3 regions of the Tumebacillus lipolyticus genome follow, and region 2 is predicted to be linked to each of the others. Evidence: predicted binding sites of a transcription regulator. Region 2 holds the regulator's gene; each other region holds the start of a gene.
What was found. The regulator LexA, encoded in region 2, represses DNA repair genes until DNA is damaged. The targets are predictions, from matches to a motif close to CGAACATATGTTCG.
Positions count from the first base shown of each region.

Region 1: the regulator LexA is predicted to act here: its motif matches at 5,605-5,618, upstream of ACFSOY_RS11470 (WYL domain-containing protein).
Region 3: the regulator LexA is predicted to act here: its motif matches at 1,760-1,773, upstream of pcrA (DNA helicase PcrA).

Region 1 is NZ_JBHUIO010000005.1:1,360,739-1,368,625, reverse strand. It holds gene ACFSOY_RS11505 (YkuS family protein) at 10-261, opposite strand; gene yyaC (spore protease YyaC) at 343-1,011, opposite strand; gene ACFSOY_RS11495 (hypothetical protein) at 1,159-1,737, shown strand; gene ACFSOY_RS11490 (putative Se/S carrier protein) at 1,743-2,000, shown strand; gene ACFSOY_RS11485 (mechanosensitive ion channel family protein) at 2,075-2,971, shown strand; gene ACFSOY_RS11480 (DUF951 domain-containing protein) at 2,993-3,196, shown strand; gene ACFSOY_RS11475 (molybdopterin-containing oxidoreductase family protein) at 3,198-5,213, shown strand; gene ACFSOY_RS11470 (WYL domain-containing protein) at 5,670-5,900, shown strand; gene ACFSOY_RS11465 (hypothetical protein) at 6,122-6,634, shown strand; gene ACFSOY_RS11460 (DUF3892 domain-containing protein) at 6,761-7,024, shown strand; gene ychF (redox-regulated ATPase YchF) at 7,165-7,887, shown strand, end outside.
Region 2 is NZ_JBHUIO010000002.1:338,660-346,546, forward strand. It holds gene ACFSOY_RS00950 (GNAT family N-acetyltransferase) at 1-1, opposite strand, end outside; gene ACFSOY_RS00955 (beta-N-acetylglucosaminidase domain-containing protein) at 245-1,774, opposite strand; gene ACFSOY_RS00960 (hypothetical protein) at 1,973-2,137, opposite strand; gene clpP (ATP-dependent Clp endopeptidase proteolytic subunit ClpP) at 2,869-3,450, opposite strand; gene fabG (3-oxoacyl-ACP reductase FabG) at 3,655-4,395, opposite strand; gene lexA (transcriptional repressor LexA) at 4,617-5,240, shown strand; gene glnA (type I glutamate--ammonia ligase) at 5,285-6,619, opposite strand; gene ACFSOY_RS00985 (MerR family transcriptional regulator) at 6,675-7,100, opposite strand; gene ACFSOY_RS00990 (methionine gamma-lyase family protein) at 7,283-7,887, opposite strand, start outside.
Region 3 is NZ_JBHUIO010000005.1:456,726-464,612, reverse strand. It holds gene rseP (RIP metalloprotease RseP) at 1-362, opposite strand, end outside; gene ACFSOY_RS07555 (AAA family ATPase) at 552-1,694, shown strand; gene pcrA (DNA helicase PcrA) at 1,834-4,071, shown strand; gene ACFSOY_RS07545 (bifunctional 3,4-dihydroxy-2-butanone-4-phosphate synthase/GTP cyclohydrolase II) at 4,094-5,296, shown strand; gene ligA (NAD-dependent DNA ligase LigA) at 5,318-7,348, shown strand; gene ACFSOY_RS07535 (TlpA family protein disulfide reductase) at 7,345-7,887, shown strand, end outside.

The DNA.
Region 1 (7,887 bases), on a different contig from region 2:
TTCTAAACGCTATTGAGCAGAGTTTTGAATACGCTGTGCCACTTCTTCTGGGCGCATGCCGTGTGCGTTGATGACAGGCGCTTGACAGGCCGCTTCGGACATCCCCATCACATTTTGGTCGGTCCCAGAGATGACAACAGCCGAAAGCTCTTGCCCTGCCAGATTTTCTGCGTCCAAATCGCAACAATCATATCCCTCTTGGCTCAGATAGTCACGCACGTTGTCCAGATTGGGCTCTACAGCCACTCGCTTGTTGTTCATTTAGAAAACCTCCTCTCAGAACACTTTGATCGAAACAATCAAAGTTAGTATGAGGGAAGTGGGGAACTGCTATACACCGAGTCAGCGATTTAAACCGAACAGATTGTTCAGCCTGTTGACCAGCGGGTGCTTGCTAGGCTGCTGACTTTGCAGAGCTGCCAAATCGGCAAGAGGTCGTGCGGGAAATTGGCAGAGCGTCTCGGTCAGCGCATCGGCGATACAATCGGCCATTTTCATCACGACCGACAGACGCGTGTTTTGTAATACGAAATATTCCATAAACCCCCCGACATTGACAATGCCGGTGATGTGGATATGGCCGACCTCAGGCAGCACTTTATTCACGCCCGCTCCCGGCTTTAAAGGGCCCTGCGCAAGCGTGACCATGCCGACAGAGGATAGTTGTCCCAAGCAAGCATCAACTGCAATTACATACGGGTTGCGGTACTTCATTTCAATCTCTTGTATGGTATCTTTAAGGTTGACAGCATGAACGGGAGCATCGAGCGTTCCGTATACGGCAGCACGCTCAGTTGCCAAACGTCCACTCAACTTGGAGCCGACAAGCGGGCCAAGTGCATCTCCTGTTGAGCGATCTGTGCCAATGCAGACGATCACCACATGGCGCTCGCCACTTTGCTGATGTACGGCATTGATGAGCCGTTCCGCAAGGGATTTTGCTGCTTCTGCGCTTGTATGGTCAACTTTGTAGGGAGTTTCCGCAATTCGAGAGACATTTTGTTTGAACATCTGGCTCTCCTCCGCAGTTCATAGGTTTTACTAGTATATGCGATTGGTAGCAGCTTTATACCGTGCTGCGAAACGCATGTCCTATGCGCTCCTCCGAGGACATACCCTGAGAAGAGAACGATGGATAAGGGAGCGGAGGAGAAGCGGATGGTTGATTTGCTGTTGTTGGTCGTGATCGTGTGGTGCGCCTATTTCGGCTGGAAGCGCGGTTTTTTACGCACCTGTATCGACGCGTTAGCTTTGGTCATGCCGCTTGTGGTGATCACGCTGTCGATCCCCTATTTAAAAAAAGTGTTGTTCGATGAAGGCTGGAGTTTCGGGCTGGCCAAGTGGATGGCAGGACATCTGGTGAAAACATCTCCCTATTCGAACGGTTTTTTAGAATTGGAATCGACACAAGCGGTGTTACAGGGTTTCAACACGCACGCACCGGCAGTTGTTGAGCGTTTTTTCGAACTTTTTTTGCTCGGGTTGATGAGTGGGGCGGTCTTTGTCGGAATGCAAATGATCTTGCGCGTCTATGAGACACTATGGAGAGATGCGCATGGGATGTGGCGTTCACCCGTATTCGGCAGTGTGATGGGGCTAGGCATCGGGCTTACGCTCTCCACCTATCTGGTCAGCCTGTTCGGTTTGATCTGTTGGCTACAAGGCATGCAGTGGCTCGATGAAGGTCTGATGGAGTCACTCTTTGTTCACGCCTTGTATCGGTTTATTTTTTGGTAGAGGAGATGGAGGAAGTGGCCTTCGAATATTGGCTGGTAGCGTTCGACTCCACGCATCATGCGCTGCGAGCAGAAGCGGAGTTGGAAGGTGCAGGTTTGGATATCGACATTCGTCCGACCCCGAAGTCGGTGACAGCCGGATGTGCGCTTTCGATCGATTTTTTCCCGCAAGACTTTCAGCGCGTACAAGAGGTACTGACCGAGAAAGAAATTGTGATTCGAGGATACTTTAAGCCGCTCGATGATCGATATGAGTCAATCTGATCTCCTATCCCAAACGCACCGCGATTTGAGCAAGGATCAGGAAGACAACAAGGGATTTCACGCAGGAGGATAAGATGGACAAGATCAAATTAGCGATTACCGAGTTGCTCGATAAGCTGGGGACTTCCGACTTTTGGATCGGATTGGGATGGATTGTGTTCAAGATCGTCCTGATTCTGGTCGCAGCAAAAGTCCTGATGAATTTTGGACGGATCATGATTGAGCGAGTGCTGTCCCACCGGACGATGCGCATGGACGAACGGCGTGGAAAGACGATCATCGCACTGCTGATAAACATTTTGCGGTACGTGGTATACTTCTTAGCTGTGCTGACCGTTTTGTCCAACATCGGGGTGAATGTGACGACGCTGGTGGCAGGTGCAGGCGTGGCCGGTCTGGCGATCGGGTTTGGCGCCCAGAGCTTGGTGAAAGATGTGATCACAGGCTTCTTTATCATCTTTGAAGACCAGTTTGGCGTCGGTGATAATGTGATGGTCAACACCAATTTGCAAATCCGCGGGAATGTGGAAGAGGTGGGCCTCAGAATCACAAAAGTGCGCGCCTACACGGGCGAGATCCACATCATCCCCAATTCGCAGATCATGCAGGTAACCAACTACTCGAAGACGAATTCTTTGGCAGTTGTCGATATATCGGTCGCTTTTGAAGAAGATTTACAGCGTGTGTATGAAGTGCTCAAAGCGGTTGGCGTTCAGGTACAGCTGGAGAATGAAAATGTTGTCGGTGAGCCGCAGGTGCTCGGCGTGCAGACGTTCGGTCCATCGAATGCGGTGGTGCGGATGACGCTCGACTGCAAGCCGATGGAGCATTATGGTGTCGGTCGCATCTTGCGGCACGAGATCATGAAAGCATTTATCAAAGAAGGCATTGAGATTCCTTATCCAAAGCAAGTTGCATTGTTTCCAGGACAAGCAGAAGTGGATGAGAAGAAAGCGGCAGCAGGAAACTGATCGGTTGAGGAGAGAGGCGCGATGGAGGCGAAACAGTTTGAGCTGGGGGATGTTGTACAGATGAAGAAAGGCCATCCCTGTGGTGCAAATGAGTGGGAAGTGATTCGCATGGGCATGGACATACGCATGAAATGTGTCAATTGTGGGCGATCTGTCATGATTCCCCGGCGCGACTTTGAACGGAATCTGCGCAAAGTGTTGCGGAGGAAAGGGAGCGACTCCTAAGATGGCGGTGAAGACGATTCGCACCGCCTGCCCGCTCGATTGTTGGGATTGCTGTGGCATGATCGCTCATGTGGAAGATGGCAAGCTGATCAAGGTGGAGGGAGATCCGGATCATCCGATCACGCTTGGCTCACTCTGCATCAAAGGTCGGAAGCTGGTCGATCGTCTCTATCATCCAGAGCGGGTGTTGACGCCGCTGAAAAAGGTGGAGGGCGCCTGGCAGGCTGTCTCTTGGGAACAGGCGTTGCGAGAGATTGCTGAGCAGATGCGGCAGGCGCGTCAGGAGTTCGGCCCGACTGCGGTGATGCATCATTATGATTACGGATCGTCCGGGTTGTTGAAAAACTTGGAGGCGCGCTTTTTTAACCTGTTTGGCGGGTTTACCGATACGATCGGCTCGATCTGTTGGGGAGCAGGATTAGAAGCGCAAAAATATGATTTTGGCTTCGGCAAGAGCCATGATCCGTACGATCTGGCAGACCATACGGATACGATCGTCGTCTGGGGGCGCAACGTATCGGTGACGAACATGCACATGATGCCCTTTTTAAAAACGGCGATGAATCGTGGGGCAGAGCTGGTGATCATCGATCCGCTGATGACCGACTTGAGCAGCAAGGCGGTGCGGCAGCTTCAACCGCGACCGGGGACGGATGGGGCGCTGGCGCTGGGCATGGCCTGCCATCTGGTTCAGACGGGGCTGGTCGATCGACAGTTCGTAGCGGAGCATGCGGTCGGTTTCCCTGCGTTCGAAGAGTATGTGCAGACCTGGACGGTGGAGATGGCTGCCGAAGTGACAGATGTGCCAGCTGAAGACATTCGCTGGCTGGCGGAGCGCTATGGATCGGGGCGGGCGGTCGCGACGCTCTTAGGCCTTGGGCTGCAGCGCTACGCGAACGGAGGCAACACGATTCGACTGATCGATGCGCTGACGGCGATGAGCGGTCAGGTCGGTCGTTCAGGCGGCGGGGTTCACTATGCCAATCAGGTGCATCGCTTCGACTATCAGGCGATGATGAAACCGGAGGCGCGAAGCGAGTATCGGGCGTTCACCAAGATCACGCAGGCGGATGAGGTCTTGCAGGCGCAACAGACGGATCATCCCGTTCGCGTGCTGTTCGTCACGCGTTCCAATCCTGTTGCCCAGCTGCCAGAGACGGGGAAGACGCTAGAGGCGTACGAGTCGATCCCATGCAAAGTGGTGGTCGACATGTTCATGCATGACACCGGGGAGATCGCCGATTACTTTTTGCCCTGCACGACCGTGTTTGAGGAAGAGGACATCATGTATTCCTCGATGTGGCACTCCTACCTCGCCTATGTCAACCGCGTGGTTGAGCCGCAAGGGGAGACGAGACCAGACTGGATGGTCTTTCAGGGATTGGCGGAAGAGCTGGGCTTTGGCGAGCAGTTCGGACATGATCTGCACACGTGGATGAACGAGGCGATGGCGCCGCTTGCGGAAGCGGGTATCACCCGTGAGCTCTTACAGGAAAAAAGCGTGCTACAGGCCCACCAGGAGCCTGTGGCGTGGTCCGATTATCGCTTCGGAACCCCATCTGGCAAGTATGAGTTTTCCTCTGCGCTGGCAGAAGCGGAGGGCGCCTCTGCCATTCCGATCTATGAGGAGCCGGTGGAAAGTCCGCGCCGGGATCGAGAGCGGGCCAAGCTTTATCCGTATCACCTGCTGACGATCCATCCGCGGCGTTCGTTGAATTCGCAGCATTATCATGTGTTGAAGATGCCAGAGCGCCCGATCGTGGAAATCTCCTCGTTGGTGGCGCAACAGGTCGGGGTGCAGGATGGTGATCTGGTGCGGGTGTACAACGACCGCGGTGAAGTGCTCGGAAACGCAAAGATCGTCTCGGGGCAGCACAAGCGCACGGTCAAGATTGAAGAAGGCTGGTGGGGCAACAGAGGAACGGCGCTCAACCGATTGACTTCAAACCGCCGGAGCGACTTGGGCATCGGCTCGGCACAGTACGACTGTTTGGTACAAATTGAAAAAATGTCTTGAGCGTGATGACTCTTCTCCAGGAATGGGGAAGAGTCTTTTTATGTTGTCAAAATGTATGGGGAGGAAATGTTGGGGACTGCCAATGCATAGTTGATGGATCGAGCGCATCGAGTGGAGCATATATTTGGATATGGAACGTATGATCACAGTTGGGACGCAGTCATGTGCTTGAGTCTGGGCGGTCGATCGAAATGTTTCAGTTGATCATGTCTTGCTCCTCGACGGAGAGCCCCAATCTGAAATGGTTGTGTATCGGATTTGCGGGAGGCGATGGGTTGCATCTTGTGGGTTTCTATTGGCAATGGAATTCTTGGTTGTCTGGCTGAGCAGTTCTGGAAGGTTGAAAAAGGCTACAAAAACAGGAACGTTTGTTCTTATTTTTGTAGCTTAAAGAACGTGTGTTCGTATATAATGAGTATAGAGAACAAGTGATGGATAAGGAGTGGAGGTGGCGATATGACGATTCAAGGGAGAAAGGAAATCGAAATCGCTCATCGAGAGCATCGGCCTGTCTCACTGATCTATCTGGACAGCAAAGGGACGATTTCTCAACGTGTCGTGCAAGTGACTGGCGTGACAGAAGAGGGGATTCAGGCGTATTGCTATTTGCGCAAAAAGCCCCGCACATTCCGCGCTGACCAAATTCTCGCAGCCTCGCTTCAAGCTCGGAAAACCATCACAAGATAAAAGGGAGACTGTCGAAATCTTGATAGCTTTTGAAAGGTAGTAAAGGATTCCATCGTTATTCATCTGTGCTACAATATCTATATCAATTGTGAAATACCTCCTGATCTCAAATACGTGACCCTGACAAGGGTCAACCTTTTTCTCACTTTTGAGGAGGTATTCGAATGCGCACAGATCGAATTGGCAATTTGGAAAACCGGATGGACAGGCATGGAAACCGCATGGGCAATTTGGAAAATCGGATGGACAAGCATGGAAACCGCATGAGCAATTTGGAAAATCGGATGGACAAGCATGGAAACCGCATGAGCAATTTGGAAAATCGGATGGACAAGCTTGAAAAACGAGTTGAGGGTGTTGAGCGAATTTCATGTTTTGAGCATCATTTGCAGGATCACGACAAGCGATTCGAAAGTAGCGAACAGTACCTGAAAGGACAAGATGTAGGGATTGAACGCAACGACCAGCACTTGATAAGAGTAACCTCACCATTTGGACAAACTGGGCGACACCTCAATGAGGACAACAGGCACGAACAATTTATCAAGCGGTGGGATCGCATCGAGCAGACGCTCAGAGAAGGTTTTGATCGATTGGAAAGAATGATCTCCGATCTCATTCGAATGGTCGCTGACACAAATGCAAAATATGAGGAGGCGCTTCACGAAATAAAAAGTTTGCGTGACGAACAAGACCGCTTAAAAGAGCGCGTCAGTCATGCGGAGCGCCACTAGTTGTTTGTTTGGAAAAGGTGTGTGGAGATGCTCATCTGGAGAATATCGGATGAGCATCTCGACCTTAGAACGCTTGGATAATCGAATGAAGTTCTGCACATCCTGACGAAAAGGAGGGATGTGTCTATGGGTGAAAAGATCATCGCGGTGAACAAAGATCAGTACGGGAACATCGCAGAACTGATGACACATACAGGACGAGTGATCCCCATCGAACAGGCGATCCAGGAAGTGAGTGAAGGAAAGTTTGACTCGATCACCTCGTTAGATCGAGCTGGCAATTGGAGCATCGAAAGCAGTGCGGGTGATGGCCAGCCAGAGTCGGGGAACAACCTCGACATGCTCCCTGCGATCGGCGCTGAGGTGCAAGGGGGAGAAACCTTCCAATAAAAGTCGCCTTCCATCTCCATCATCCAGTTCTTTCGCAGTCGCGAGGGAACTTTTTTTCTTGTTCCACGTGAAACATTTAGCGGAAATCGGGATGAATTTGTTATAATAGGGGTTGGACTACTTTTGGAGGTGTAAGCCAGATGGCTTTGTCGGTAGGTATTGTAGGTTTGCCCAATGTTGGCAAATCGACCCTTTTTAATGCGATTACCAAAGCGGGTGCTGAAGCGGCAAACTACCCGTTTTGTACGATTGACCCGAACGTTGGTGTGGTCGAAGTACCAGACGAACGCTTGCAGAAATTGACAGAAATTGTCGTTCCTAATCGTGTGGTTCCGACCGCATTCGAATTTGTAGATATTGCAGGCCTTGTTGAAGGTGCTTCCCGTGGGGAAGGGCTCGGCAACAAGTTTCTCGGACATATTCGTGAAGTCAACGCGATCGCGCACGTGGTTCGGTGCTTCGAAGACGAGAACATCACGCATGTCGCAGGTGGCGTCAACCCGCTGTCTGACATCGAAACGATCAACTTAGAATTGATCTTTGCCGACATGGAATCGGTCAACAAGCGCCTGGATCGCACCCGGAAAGCGGCAAAAGCTGGAGACAAAAAGATTCAGGAAGAGGTCGCCGTGCTTGAGCGCGTTCGCGATGCGCTGGAAAATGGACATTCGGCTCGCTCCGTGGAGTTGAGTGAGGAAGATCACTTGCATCTTCGCGATCTCCATCTGCTGACGATCAAGCCAGTTCTGTATGTGGCAAACGTTGCCGAAGATGAAGTGGCCAACACAGAAGAAAACGAACTGGTGAAAAAGGTTCGTGCGTTTGCTGCGGAAGAAGGCGCCGAAGTGGTCGTCATCTCGGCG
Region 2 (7,887 bases):
TCTGCAACATACTCCACGATTTTGTGATTTCGTCTACCTTCTGTAGAGCGCTTCTCGAAACGCTCTTCCACCTCTGCAAGCTTCCGCAATGTTGAAACGAGATCGTTTCAGTTAAATGATAACATAATAAATATTATGGAAACTACAATCGGTTGCTACGCATCGATTCGCACAAAATCGATGCAGCATGATCGGTGCGCGAGATCTGAGCGTTTCGCGTGGCAGCTCCGTTTATGCTCTAGCTCTACTCCTTCCAAAGCAGCTGCTCAACATATGCTAAAATCTCTTCTCCGATCTTATACGGCTCCAGTTTCAGCTGCTCCAACTCCACACGCGTTTTCTCGATCAGCTCGGCGCGCTCAGCAGACCCTTGCTCCTTCGCCAACATCTGGAGCGCCAACAGACCTAACTCCCCCTCACGGCTCAGTTTCATCAACCACGGGTCGATCTCCGTTACCAGCTGTCGATTGGTGATCGCTTTGCTCAGGTTCTTTCGCAGATCGCGAAGCTCCTCAAACTCTTTTCGCAATCGCTCTTTGTCACCCGCATCGACCAACGCCTTAAACTTCGGATTCCATTTATCATCGGCAATGATCGACCGACGAGAATAATCTGTAAATTTATTGAATAGTTCTGTACGCTCGATACCGGATAGAGATGATAGGCTCTCCACATACGCTTTTTGCGGATCATAGGAGGCTGGATGATCTAAATATTGTCCGATCGAATACAGGGCAGGCTTGGATGATTCCAACTGCACCATCGTGTTGGCCAGCAGACCGGTCACATGTGTTTGCAGATCGTTGGAGCGATGCTCAAGCGGTCCGAAAAACAGCTTCGGCGCTTGCTCAACTTCGTACGTATAATCGTTGATCGGATAGTGATCCCAGACCAGAGGCTTGCGGCCGAGCAGCTGTGCCGCTTTATCCGCGTCGGCAGCTTCAATTTTTTTGGAGAGGATCTCCGGGCCTGTCCAGATCACTTCGATCGATCCTTCCAACTGCTCCCTCAAAGTCACCCAATAGCTGTTCTCCTTGACGCCATAATATTGGGTCGGCATAAACCACAGCTGAAAGTTCGAATCTTTTTTCCGAACCTCCTCAAGAAGCGAGTTCGCAAGCGTCACATGAGCTTGCGCATAATTGGTGCCATAGGTCCCGCGATCTTTGTCTGACAACCCCCCCTGCGCCTGGTCGAATGACAGCAGGATCGTGTCCACGCCAAGCTTTCGCAACTGCTCCGTCTTGGCGAACAACTTCTGTTGATCTTCTTCCGATGAATAATTGATCGCCTTGCTCTTCATCTCCGCCGAATTGGAACTGCTCTGGCTGGAAAGCGAGAGCCCTGGCGAGATCGAATAGACAAATCTCAAACCGCTCTCCTTGGCTTTCTGAATCAGTTCCTTTAGCTTGGACGCCTGCTCCTCCGGATAAGGCAGAGCCCAGTCAACACGTTGAAACGGATCATTTGCTGGCGCGTATACGTATGTATTGTAGCGGTTGCTTGACATGAACTCAAACATGGACAGACGCTGTTCGTGCGTCCAAGATGCCCCGTAAGTTCCTCCTTCGATGACCCCACGGATGGCGAAAGACGCAGAGGCTTGCTGTTTCTCCTGCTGCTGTTTCAACTGGTCTGCCGAATTCGCCGCAGGAGAAGTGACGGCGGTCGCTTCGCCTTTTTTCTCGTCGTATCGCTGCGTGAGATACCAAGCGCCGCTCGTTCCCAACAACGCGACGAGGACTCCGGTCCAGACAATCGCTCTTTTGTTCACCCTTCTCCCCCATTCCTACACTCTTTTACTGCTTCCTTTACTACCTTAGCAAGAATAAGAAAAAAGCACCACCCAAAAAAGCGAATGGCGCCCGTTTTTTTCAGATTTTTTCGCTTATTACCAATTCTGAGTGAACATAAAAAATCTTATGACAACCAAAACCTCAAATTGACTGTCATTTGGTCTGAAATTTCAGACTTATGATGCGCTATCGTAATTGTGTCTCCACTTGACGATCCACCCATCATGTACCGCTTCAGGCTCGCCTGTTTCGTAGCCGAGAGCTTTTAAGATACATGTATATTTTTCCACTTGGTCCAGCTTGGGCATCGTCATGCTCACCTGCCAGTTCGCCATATCCACCCTCGATCGCCTCCTTCGCGTTCGATCCAAGAAATACCGCCTTGCTCGTCCTTTCGATCTATGGTTCGAGTCAAATTCTCGATCATTCACCATATTGTGCAGGGAATCGATGAGATATCGAATTCGGCCCTCCTCTCGCTCTCACAGTTTCAGCAACGATTCCTTCCTTTATATAGACGAGCATTCCCCGCATTTGGTTACAGATTTTACAAAAAAAAGACCTCCGCTCAAGAGGTCTTGGGGCGATCGATCAGAATCGATGCGTGATCGATCATATTTCTATGTACTTCCAGCGAAAGTCGCTCAACATTGTGAGCTCGGGATGCTTTCATCGTAGATCGAAAATCCTTCGCTCTCCTCATAATCGATCACAAGATCCTGTACGAGTGTCGCCGTCTTCGCGCCAAACAGGAACAAAATGCCCGACTCCATCACTTGCGTATCTCTGTGTGTTGGCTCATCCAGAGCCAATTTATAGGTAGGACCGCCTCAGCCCGGCAACACATAGATGCGCACGCCCAACTGCTCGCCATCCTTTTCGGCCAGCATTTCCTTCATCCGCTCCACCGCAACGTCGCTCACATCGATGATCATTTTGTTCTCACCTCACTTTGAGTGTAGCACAATCTCACCGCAAGATCAGCTTCCTGCCTTGCCCGAACCTCGCTCCTCAGGAAGACGAAAAGACCACCGCAAGCGGTGGATCCGCTCACGGTGGTCGGTGTGGTGCCTTACAGCTTCTCGATCACCTTGTCGATCAAGCCGTACTCTTGCGCTTCCTGGGCTGACAGCCAGTAGTCGCGATCCATGTCGGACGCCACTTTGTCATATGGCTTGCCGGAGCGCTCAGCAAGGACGGTGGTCAACAGCTTTTTCGTGCGCAGCATGCGTTCCATTTGAATCTCCATGTCGGACGCTTGCCCCTGTGCTCCACCGAGCGGCTGGTGGATCATGATCTCTGCGTTCGGCAGTGCGATCCGCTTGCCATCTGCGCCTGCTGCCAGCAAGACAGCTCCCATCGAGGCTGCCATGCCGAGGCAGATCGTCGATACATCAGGTTTGATGTATTGCATCGTGTCATAGATCGCCATGCCGGCAGACGTCGAACCGCCCGGTGTATTGATGTAGAGATGAATGTCTTTGTCCGGATCATCAGCCGCGAGGAACAGCAACTGTGCGATAATCGAGTTGGCCACGTTATCGTTAATCTCGGTACCTAAGAAGATGATGCGATCTTTTAACATCCGTGAGTAGATGTCATAGGAACGCTCTCCCATGCTGGTTTGTTCCACGACGTACGGAACTAGATTCATCAGTATGTACCTCCCTGTCGATGCGCGAAACTATGTAGCAAGGCTTTGCAGCACAACCATTTATCTGGAAAAACGACCTGACAGGTTGCCCCGTCGCATTTCCCTGTTCACCTCGCGCTTTTGCAATACTTTGCGCATCGTAAAAATATAGTAGTACGTTCTTCAATCTTTGTCAAAATGAGACTGCTGTGCCGATCGATCCGTTCAGAAGCTCAAGCCTCCATCGACAGACAGCACCGCACCATTGATGAAGCTCGCCTCATCTGATGCCAAAAACAGATAGGCGTTGGCAATATCTCGCGGTTGACCGAGCCTGCGCAACGGCGTCTGCTCCTTCATCAGCTGCAAGACCTTTTCCGGCACCTTTTCGGTCATCGCCGTCGCAACAAATCCCGGGGCGACCGCGTTGACCCGCACACCTTTTGGCCCGAGCTCTTTCGCCCACGTTTTGGTCATCCCGATCACGCCCGCTTTCGTCGCCGCATAGTTGGTCTGGCCGACGTTCCCGTACAGAGCGACGACAGACGCCGCGTTTAGAATCACGCCTTCCCCTTGGGCGATCATCACCCCTGCCACCGCTTGCGTGCAGAGAAAGACGCCGGTCAGGTTGATCCCGATCACCCGTTCCCACTGTGCTTGTTCCATCTTGACCAGCCAACCATCGCGCGTGATGCCCGCGTTGTTCACCAGAATGTCGACGCGGCCGAAAGCTTCGACTGTGCGCGTAACGAGCTGGTTCACATCGTCTGCAGCCGATACGTCCGCTTTTACAAAATGCGCCTGTGCACCGAGCGCTCGAACCTCTTCGACTGTCGAGGTTCCGCTGTGCTCATCAAAGTCGGCAATGATCAGCTTCGCACCGTTTTTGGCGAACAGCAGCGCCGTCTCTTTTCCGATCCCGTTTGCCCCGCCGGTGATGATCGCAGTCTTATCGGCTAACCGCATCTGCCACTCCCCCTTGCATTTATATGTTGATGCTTTGATTATAGCACGACCTTCTCACATGCGCGGAAACTGTCCGAACGCTCGCCAGCATTGAGAAAATAAGAACTTACGTTTGTATCTATTACCAACCTGTGGTATAATTCTTTCAACAATCAATCTGCGAACATATTTTCTCATTCTGATAACCTACTCATACCCTGTAGTCGAGGAGTGTATTTGACATGATAAAGCTATCGAAGCGTCAGCAAGAGATCATGGAGTTCATCAAGAGAGAAGTAAAAGACAAAGGGTACCCACCGTCCGTTCGCGAGATTGGCGAAGCGGTCGGTCTCGCTTCCAGTTCTACCGTGCACGGCCATCTGGCACGCTTGGAACAGAAGGGGCTGATTCGCCGCGACCCGACCAAGCCACGAGCGATCGAAGTGCTCGACTTGGATCAGTCGACCGACTCTCGCTTTGAATATTCGACTGTGATGGCGCCGATCGTCGGCCGCGTGACCGCAGGCACGCCGATCACCGCGATCGAAAATGTCGAGGATTATTTCCCGCTGCCGACCCGTTTTGTCGGTGACAACAACGTCTTCCTGCTAAACGTTGTCGGAGAGTCGATGATCGATGCGGGCATCTATGATGGCGATCTCGTGATCGTCCGCCAACAGGCGACCGCCCTGAACGGCGAGATCGTCGTAGCGATGACCGAAGATGACGAAGCGACCGTCAAGCGGTTTTATCGAGAAGCTGATCATATCCGCCTGCAACCGGAGAATCCGACCATGGAAGCGATGCGCTATGCAAACGTTTCCATCCTCGGCAAAGTGATCGGCGTTTTCAGAGAGATCATGTGATTGAACGATAAAAAGCCCCGTCCATCGGACGGGGCTTTTGCTGTTTAGTATGTGGTCAGGTACTGCGTGCGCTCCCATTCGTGAACGGTCGTGCGGAACATATCCCACTCGATTTGCTTCGCTTCCACAAAGTTCGCGATCACGTGCTCGCCGAGCGCTTTGACGATCACCTCGTCAGCCAACAGCTCATCGATCGCCTCTTTCAGCGAGGAAGGCAAGGAGTGAATGCCAGCTTCGAGACGCTCTTCTTCGTTCATCACGTAGATATTGCGGTTCACTGGGTCTGTCAGCTGCAGTTCGCGGCGGATGCCATCCAGACCTGATTGCAGCATCGCAGCCAACGCGAGGTACGGGTTGCACGCCGGATCTGGGTTGCGCACCTCGATGCGGGTGGAAAGACCGCGCGATGCCGGAATGCGAACGAGCGGCGAACGGTTTTTCGCAGACCATGCGATGTAGCAAGGCGCTTCATAGCCAGGAACCAGACGTTTGAACGAGTTGACCGTCGGGTTGGTGATCGCAGTAAAGCCGCGAGCATGCAACAGCACGCCAGCCAGGAAATGTTTTGCCGTCTGAGACAAGCCCAGCTCATCCTTGTCGTCGAAGAACGTGTTCACTTTGCCGTTGAACAGGGACAGGTGGCAGTGCATGCCCGAGCCGCTGATGCCAAAGATCGGCTTCGGCATGAACGTCGCGTGCAGGCCGTGCTTGCGAGCGATCGTTTTCACCACCAGCTTGAAGGTCATGATGTTATCTGCTGCGGTGACAGCATCTGTGTATTTGAAGTCGATCTCATGTTGGCCAACAGCGACTTCATGGTGAGAAGCTTCGATCTCAAAGCCCATCTCTTCCAGCGTCAGCACGATCTCACGGCGGCAGTTTTCACCGAGGTCGACCGGTGCGAGGTCAAAGTATCCGCCTTGGTCGTTCACCTCAGTCGTGATGTTTCCTTGCTCGTCAAGCTTGAACAGGAAAAACTCCGGTTCCGGACCTACGTTCATCGTGTCGAAGCCCATCGCTTTTGCCTCTTCCAGCGCGCGCTTCAAGGTGGAGCGCGGGTCGCCTGGGAACGGGGTGCCGTCCGGCATGTAGATGTCGCAGATCAGGCGGGCTACCTTGTAGCCTTTCTCTGTCTCCCACGGGAAGATCAACCAGGTGTTCAGGTCCGGATACAGGTACATATCGGACTCTTCGATGCGAACGAAGCCATCGATGGAGGAACCGTCAAACATCATCTTGTTGTCCAGCGCTTTGTCAAGCTGAGACACCGGAATCTCTACATTCTTGATGACGCCAAGCAGATCGGTGAATTGCAGGCGGATATACCGCACGTTCTCTTCTTTCGCCATGCGTTTGATGTCTTCTGTGCTGTAGTTCATTTCTGGTTCTCCTCCTTAGGCTCCACCCTCATAGGAATGAATGCTCTATATTGTTTTAGTGGAAAAACCGCGACAGATCGCCAGCATTAAACGGGTTGTGCCCCTGCATGCCCGGACGACGCAGCATTTCCTGTTTCAACCTTTCGCGAAGCTCGCGATCGGTCAGATCGCGTTTCGCATCTTGAGCCACTCTCTCCGCCTGTTCTTTCTTTGTATCAGGCAGGAGGCTTGAAGCGGTCTTGGCAGGCCCAAGCACCGTCTTGATCCCTGCAATATTCAGCCCTTGGTCGATCAGCCGCTTGACTTCGAGCAAGCGTTCCACGTCATTAAAGGAAAACAATCGTTGATTTCCTTCTGTGCGCGCCGGCTGTACCAAGTTATGTTGCTCATAGTAGCGAATTTGCCGGGCAGTGAGATCGGTTAGCTTCTGGACGATGCCAATCGGAAAAAGGGCGAGATTGCGTCTGAGTTCATCGTTCATTCACATCAACGCCTCTCCTGTGATAGCCATATTATATGCCGTGTCAAGGATAGGTGTCAACGCATGTAAGGAAATCTGACATAGATTTTTTTCTGGCTCACCGGCCAACAGCAAAAGACCATACTCAAAGCGACTGACGTCACTTTTAACATGGTCTTTTCTGATGTTCCGTATGACAACTGTTACAGCAGTCCTTTCTCTTTCAGCGCTGCAACTGCAGAAAGCACAGCCACTTTCGCATGCGCATAGGTCAGACCGCCCTGCAGATAGCCGATGTACGGCTCGCGAATCGGTCCATCGGCAGACAGTTCGATCGACGAGCCCTGAATGAACGCTCCTGCCGCCATGATCACCTCATCCGCGTAGCCGGGCATCGCCCACGGTTCCGGCTTGACATGCGAATCGACCGGGGCTGCCGCTTGGATCGATTGGCAAAACGAGATCAACCTCTCCCGCGTGCCGAGCTGAACCGCTTGGATGATGTCTGTGCGCGGCGCTGTGGAGGCTGGATGTGTGACCAATCCGAGCTCTTCGAATAGCGCAGCAGCAAAGACGGCACCTTTCACCGCTTCCCCGACCACGTTGGGTGCCAAAAAGAACCCCTGGAACATCGTGCGGTTGGTTCCGAGCATCGCGCCCTGCTCCGCTCCGATGCCAGGCGCCGTCAGACGGCAGGCAGCGCGGTGCACCAGATCGGCGCGTCCAGCTACATACCCACCGCTGTGCGCCAAGCCGCCGCCAGGATTTTTAATCAGCGAACCGACGATCAGGTCTACGCCCACTTCTG
Region 3 (7,887 bases), on a different contig from region 2:
TCTGATGTCGGGGCGCCATATAGATTGAACAACAAGGCCAAGATGAGAAAAGCGCCCACGATGTTCATGATCACGCCTGCGACGATGACGAGGATTCGCGCGCCGACAGGGCGATTGTTAAAATTATCAGGTGCGGCTGCCGCCTCTGGGTTGTCCTCTCCATACATCTTCACGTACCCGCCGAGCGGAATCCAGTTCAATCGATAGAGGACACCGTTTCGCTGGTGCTTGATGATCGACGGACCGAATCCGACAGCAAACTCATCGACGCGGACGCCGGTGGCACGTGCAGCCCAGAAATGCCCCAATTCGTGGATGAAGATCAAGAATCCAAGTGCGAGTAGGGCCATCACGATGTTCATTTCGAGTCATCACTCCCATTCATTCTCTATAATATGCTGGCAGTTGCATCCGAACATACTTATGAGCCGGATAGGCCGAATATTCCCCCATTATAACATAACATCAGACTTACTAACTGTAGGAGATCGCGGAGAATGTGTGTACTTTTCAAGAACAGCGCATGCTAGGAAAAAAGGAGGGAGCGTTCCATGTCTTTGCTCACGGTGCTGGTCGGAATCCCCGCCAGCGGTAAATCGCAGCTTGCACAACAACTGATCGAGGGCGGGGAGCAGATTCTGATCGACGCCGATGAGGAGAACGGCGAACGAAGCGGTGCGCGATCAAATGTGAAGGCGGGAGGCGAAAGCGCGATTTCATCGACTTTGGAGCGCCTAGAGCAAGCGCTCAAGAGCGGACGGAGCATCGTGCTCCAAGCGAAACACCGCAGCCCGAAATACAGACGACCCTACTTGGAGCTGGCGAAGAAGCACGGCTATCGCACCGAGGCGATCTATCTGAACGTCCCGCTGGAGCAGGCGATCGGAGCGGAGCAAACGCGTCGCGAGCGCGGCGAATCGGCTCGCCCCGACCAGGAACTGCGACGCTGTGAGCGTCTGCTACAGATTCCCACGCTCGCCGAGAGCTTCGATCGGGTCGAGGTGCGCACGCCAGAGCGGGTCAACGGGGCGGCGGCCGCCTTTTTCCGCGAGCAGGAGGATCGTCTGCTCGGGCAGCCGGTGCAACTGATCAGAGAGCTGGAAGCGGACGGTCGCCTGGAAGGGTGGTTGCCCGAACTGCATCGGGCCATCCCGATCGACCAGCACAACCCGCATCACCGCTTCACGATCTACGAACACATTCTCAAAGCGACGGAGACGGTGGCTGGCACTTCGCTGAAGATGGTCTGGACGATGCTTTTGCACGACATCGGCAAAGCGTATCCGGGGATCAAACAGTTCACCGGCAAGGTGCAGACGCCGTTTGGCAGGTACAAGGCGCGAGACGAAGTGATCATCGAGAACGGGGCAGACATTCGCGAAGGGCGCGACCCGGGCGATTTTTATCTCGTCGATGGGGAGCAGATTCTGAGCTCGCACATTCGGACCGACCTCGACGGACATTTTTACGATCATGAAAACTTAGGCGCGCAGCTGTCGTTTCGCATCCTGACGCGCTTTGGCTATCCGCACGATTTCGCGCTGGAAGTGGCGACCTTGATTCAATTTCACATGCTGATGCCCCGCGACATCGAACATGTGGAGCTCTCCCAGATTCGAAAATTCTACAGAAGGACCGGTCGATATGCGGCGGAGCTGATGATGGTGCGGCTGGCCGATTCGCGAGGAAAATAGTTTTGGAATGAGACGCAGCTCCTAGTTTTTTTTCGCTGCGTCTGTTTTTATTGTATTTGGTCAGGAGAACCTATGTTTGCTATACTTATCATCAGTAGAGTCAAACCTACCGACCGATATATGACATGAGGTGTTGCACATGTTTTCGATACAGAGCGGAGAGCAGATGCTGCAAGGGCTCAATCCGCAGCAGAGAGAAGCGGTGTTGCATCAGGAGGGCCCGCTGCTGATCGTCGCGGGCGCAGGCTCTGGCAAGACGAGCGTCCTGACTCGGCGGATCGCCTACCTGATCTTGGAGCGTCGCGTCGCACCGTGGCAGATCTTGGCGATCACCTTTACCAACAAGGCGGCGCGCGAGATGAAGGAGCGCGTGGAGAACATCGTCGGGCCGACGGCGCACGACATCTGGATCTCCACCTTTCACTCGATGTGCGTGCGCGTCCTGCGCCGCGATGCGGATAAGCTCGGGTACACCAATTCGTTCACCATCTTGGACGGAAGCGACCAGCTGACCGCAGTCAAGCAGTGTTTGAAGGAGCTCAATCTCGATCCGAAAAAGTTTGATCCGCGCGGCATGCTGGCTGCGATCTCCAATGCGAAGAACGATCTGCTGACGCCGGAGCGATTCGCCTCGACCGTCCGCGATGGCGATGTGTACGGCAAGACGGCAGCAGACGTCTATGCGGCCTATCAAAAGAAATTGAAGTCGAACAACGCGCTCGACTTTGACGATCTGATCATGAAGACGGTCTACCTGTTCGAACATCATGAAGAGGTGCTGTCGCTGTATCAGAACCGCCTCCACTACCTGCACGTCGACGAGTACCAGGACACGAACAAAGCGCAGTACAAGCTGGTGCAACAGCTGGCCAGCAAAAAGCGCAACCTCTGCGTCGTCGGTGATTCTGACCAGTCGATCTACGCCTGGCGGGGGGCTGATATCACCAACATTCTCAACTTTGAGAAAGACTATCCGGAGACGACGATCATCAAGCTGGAGCAGAACTATCGCTCCACCGGGCGCATCCTCCAAGCGGCGAACCAGGTGATCGCCAACAATGCGGAGCGCAAGGAGAAGAACCTCTGGTCGACCAAGCCGGAAGGGGAGCAGCTCAGGCTGTACAAAGGGTATGATGAGCATTCGGAAGCGCAGTTCGTCATCCAGCAGTCGCTCGAACATCTGAAGGCTGGGGGCAAGCACTCCGACATCGCCGTGCTCTACCGGACCAACGCCCAGTCGCGCGTGATCGAGGAAGCGCTGCTCAAATCGACCGTCCCCTACACGATCTTTGGCGGCATCAAGTTCTATGAGCGCAAAGAGATCAAAGACATCCTCGCCTATCTGCGCCTGGTCGCCAACATGAACGACGATCTGTCGCTGGTGCGGGTGATCAACGTGCCCAAGCGCGGCATCGGCGACACGACGGTCGGCAAGATTCTCGACTATGCGGCTGCGCATGAGCTCTCGGCGTTCCAAACGCTGATGGAGATCGAGAGCGTCGGCATCCGCGGCAAAGCGCTGACGGCGATCCGCGAGTTTGTCCTGCTCATTCGCAACTTGGCCACCCAAGCGAGATATCTCTCGCTGACCGAGCTGACCGAAGAGGTGTTGAAGCTGACCGGCTATCGCAGGGAGCTGGAGCTGGAGAAGACGCTGGAAGCGGACGCGCGCCTGGAGAACTTGGATGAGTTCTTGTCTGTCACCGCCGAGTTTGACAACAAGCACGAGCTGACAGAAGAGAGCCGCCTGATCGAGTTTCTCTCCGATGTGGCGCTGATCGCCGACAGCGAGCAGTCTGACGGGGAGGAAGGGCCGGAGTCGATCAAGCTGATGACGCTGCATGCGGCAAAAGGGCTGGAGTTTCCCGTCGTCTTTCTCGTCGGCTTGGAAGAGGGCATCTTCCCGAGCAATCGGACGATGACGACAGGGGATGAGCGCGATGTGGAAGAGGAGCGCCGCCTGATGTATGTCGGCATCACCCGAGCAGAGGAGAAGCTGTTCCTCTCTTTCGCCGGCTCGCGTATGATGTATGGACAACTTAAAGCCAATCCCCCCTCCCGCTTCATCCGGGAGATCACGCCAAGCCTGATCGAAGAGGTCGGCATGCAGCGCCGCACGCCTCAGCAGGATCGGGTGAGGAGCGACATCCCCGGCCTGCAAAACGGCGCCCGAGTCCCCAGCGGATTTGGCGCCGACCTGAGCGAGACGTGGGAAATCGGCGAATGGGTCTCCCACCGCAAGTGGGGGTTGGGCGAGATTGTGAAATCAGAAGGGGAAGGCGACAGTCTTGAGCTGTACATTCAGTTTGAAGACTTGGCGATCGGCATGAAAAAACTGCTGGCCCGCTTTGCCCCGATCATAAAAGTAGAGGATTAGATTCAGGAGGGAGAGAAGCCAGATGGCAAACTTTCACAGCATAGAAGAGGCTCTTGACGATCTGCGCCAAGGAAAGGTGATCATCGTTGTCGACGATGAAGACCGCGAAAACGAGGGGGATTTTGTCGCGCTCACCGAGCATGCCACCCCGGAGGTGATCAACTTCATGATCACAGAAGGGCGCGGTCTCGTCTGCGTGCCGATCACCGAAGCGCGCGCCAAGCAACTCGCGCTGCACACGATGGTCGAGGTGAACACAGACGCGCACGGCACCGCCTTTACCGTATCGGTCGATGCGGTGGTGGGCACCACCACCGGCATCTCCGCCTATGAGCGCTCCGTCACGGTCAAGCGGCTGATCGAAGCAGATGCCAAGCCGGAAGATTTCCGCAAGCCTGGCCACATCTTCCCGCTGATCGCCAAAGATGGCGGCACGCTGCGCCGCGCGGGGCATACCGAAGCGGCTGTCGACCTGGCGCGCCTCGCCGGCTCCTATCCGTCCGGCGTGATCTGCGAAGTGTTGAACGAAGATGGCACGATGGCTCGCGTGCCCAACCTGGAGGCGATCGCGCAGAAGTTCGATCTGAAGATGATCACGATCGCCGACCTGATCGCCTATCGCAAGCAGAGCGAGATCATGATCAAGCGAGAGGTCGATGTGCGGATGCCGACCGAGCTCGGCGAATTCCGCATGGTCGCCTATACGAACTCGCTCGATGACAAAGAGCATGTCGCGATGGTCAAAGGGGACATCTCCCCCGATGAGCCGGTGCTGGTGCGCGTGCACTCCGAATGCCTGACGGGTGATATCTTCCACTCTCATCGCTGTGACTGCGGCCCGCAAAAGGATGCGGCGCTGCGCCAGATCAACGAAGCGGGCAAAGGCGTGCTGCTCTACATGCGCCAAGAAGGGCGCGGCATCGGCCTGATCAACAAGCTGAAAGCATATCAGCTGCAGGACAAAGGGTATGACACGGTCGAAGCGAACGAGCAGCTCGGCTTTAAGGCCGATCTGCGCGAATACGGGCTGGGCGCACAGATCCTGCGCGATCTCGGCGTCGGCAAGATCAGGCTGCTGACCAACAACCCGCGCAAGATCAAAGGCCTCTCCGGACATGGGCTGGAGGTGGTCGAGCGCGTCGCCCTGCAGATGGAGCACAACGAGAACAATGAGGGCTACCTGAAGACCAAACAGGCGAAACTCGGCCACATGCTGAAGTTTTAGGAGGAGCAAGCTGTGACAGAACTGGACAAAGAGCAGCGCCTGCGCGAGCTGGTCGAACTGCTCACCGAGTACGACTACCATTACTACACGCTGGACAAGCCGAAAGTGACAGATGCTGAGTGGGATCGTCTCTATGACGAGCTGGTTCGGCTGGAGGAGGAGACGGGCATCATGCTCCCCGACTCCCCGACACATCGCGTCGGAAGCGGCATTCTGGTCGGCTCTTTCCCTGAACACAAGCACCTTGCTCGCCTGTGGAGCCTGGACAAAGCGCAGAGCGCAGAAGAGCTGCGCGACTGGGATAGGCGCGTTCGCAAGCTGATCGCCGACCATCAGAAACAGCATCCTGACCAAACGCTACCCGAGCCCGAGTATGTGCTCGAACAGAAGTTTGACGGTCTGACGATCAACCTGACCTATCAGGACGGCGTGCTCGTGCAAGCGGCGACGCGCGGGCGGGGCACCGTCGGCGAGTCGATTCTGCCGCAGGTCAAGACGATCAAGTCGATCCCGCTCTCGATCCCCTTTCAGGGGTTGATCGAAGTGCAGGGCGAAGCGATCATGCCGCTCTCCGTGTTGGAAAACTACAACAAGCAAGCGCTGGAAACGGGTGCTGAACTGTTGAAGAACGCGCGCAATGCTGCCTCTGGCGCACTGCGACAAAAAAATGTGGAGATCACCGCCAAGCGAGGGCTCGACGCATACCTGTACGGCGTCGGGTACGCGGAGCAGGTCGAGTTTGCGACGCATGAGGAGATGCTCTCGTTTCTTCGTGAGAACCGGATCAAGACCGGCCCGTACTCCAAGGCATTTTCTGACATCGAAGGCGTGATCGGCGAGATCGACCGCTTCGATCAGGAAGGCCGGGCGCAGCTCGACTATCTGATCGACGGCATGGTGATCAAGATCAACGACATCGCCACCCGTACCGCGCTCGGATACACCGACAAGTTTCCGCGCTGGGCGATCGCCTACAAGTTTGAGGCGGAGGAGTATTCGACGATCTTGCAAGAGGTGGTCTGGGATGTGGGGCGCACGGGGAAGATCACGCCGACCGCGCTGCTCGAACCGGTCGACATCGGCGGGGTCACCGTCCAGCGGGCGACCTTGAACAACTGGGGCGACATTCAGCGCAAAGAGGTGGCGATCGGCTCGCGGATCGCCATTCGCCGCTCCAACGATGTCATTCCGGAAGTGCTGTTCGCCTTGGAAGATGACGATCTGGTCACGGCGCCGATCGAAAAGCCGATCGAGTGTCCGAGCTGCGGCTCCACGCTGGTGGAAAAGGGAGCTCATCTGTTCTGCCTGAACGTGGACGGTTGCAAGACGCAGGTGGTCAATCGCATCTCACACTTTGCCAGCAGGGGCGGCATGGACATCGAGACGTTTTCGATCAAGACGGCCGAACAGCTTTTTGCGGAGCTGAACATCACCGATCCGGCAGACCTCTATGACAGCCTGACGCTCGAAAAGCTGCTCTCCCTGCCGCGATTCGGCGAGAAAAAGGCGCAAAACCTGCTCGACGCCATCGAGAAGAGCAAAGGGAAAGATCTGGCGTCCTTCCTCAACGCGCTGGGGATTCCGAACACCGGCACGCGCATGGCCCGCGATCTTGCGGAGACGTTCGGCTCGCTTCAGCGCGTGCAGATCGCCACGTTTGAAGAGCTGGTGGCGATCCCCGGATTTGGGGATATCGTCGCCGAGAGCATCATCGGCTACTTCCAGCAGGAGCGCGTGCAGCGCAGCATCGAGCGGATGCTTTCGGCCGGGGTCAACCCGACGCATGAGGCGCAGCAGTTGGTCGCGGTGGCGGACGCAAGCCCGTTCTTCGGCAAGACGGTCGTCTTGACCGGAACGCTCTCCCAACTTGGGCGAAGCGAAGCGAAAGCGAAACTTGAGTCGTACGGTGCGAAAGTGACCGGATCGGTGTCGAAGAAGACAGACTTTGTGATCGCAGGGGAAGAGGCGGGATCGAAGCTCACCAAAGCGCAGGAGCTGGGCATCACCGTCCTGAGTGAGCAAGAGTTCCTCGCCTTGATCGAGCAAGCATGAACAGGAGATGGCCACTGTTCCTGCTGCTGATCAGCCTGCTCTTCTCGCTCAGCGGTTGCGGCAGCGACGAGCCGGGGAAGCAAGGTTCGACCAAAGCGGTCGCGCTGACACCGGGGCAGCCGGCACCCGATTTCACCTTGACCACGATGAGCGGACAGACGGTGTCGCTTGCCGATCTGCGCGGTCAAAAGGTGTTTCTCAACTTCTGGGCGTCGTGGTGCCCGCCCTGCAAGAAAGAGATGCCCGATCTGCAGAAGATGTCCCGCAAATATGAGGACAAAGTAAAGCTTTTCGGAGTCAACATCACGCACGATGATACGCTGGAGCTCGCCGAGAGGTTTGTGCTCGAACAGGCGCTGACCTTCCCGCAGCTGATCGACAAGGATGGCGCTGTGCAAAAGGCGTACGGCATCATCACCGTGCCCGTCTCCGTCACGATCGATGAGGAAGGAAAGATCGTCGAGCGCCGAATCGGCCAGCTGACCCACGAGCAGATGGAGCAGATGTTTCAGACGCTGATGATGACGACAAAACAGCCT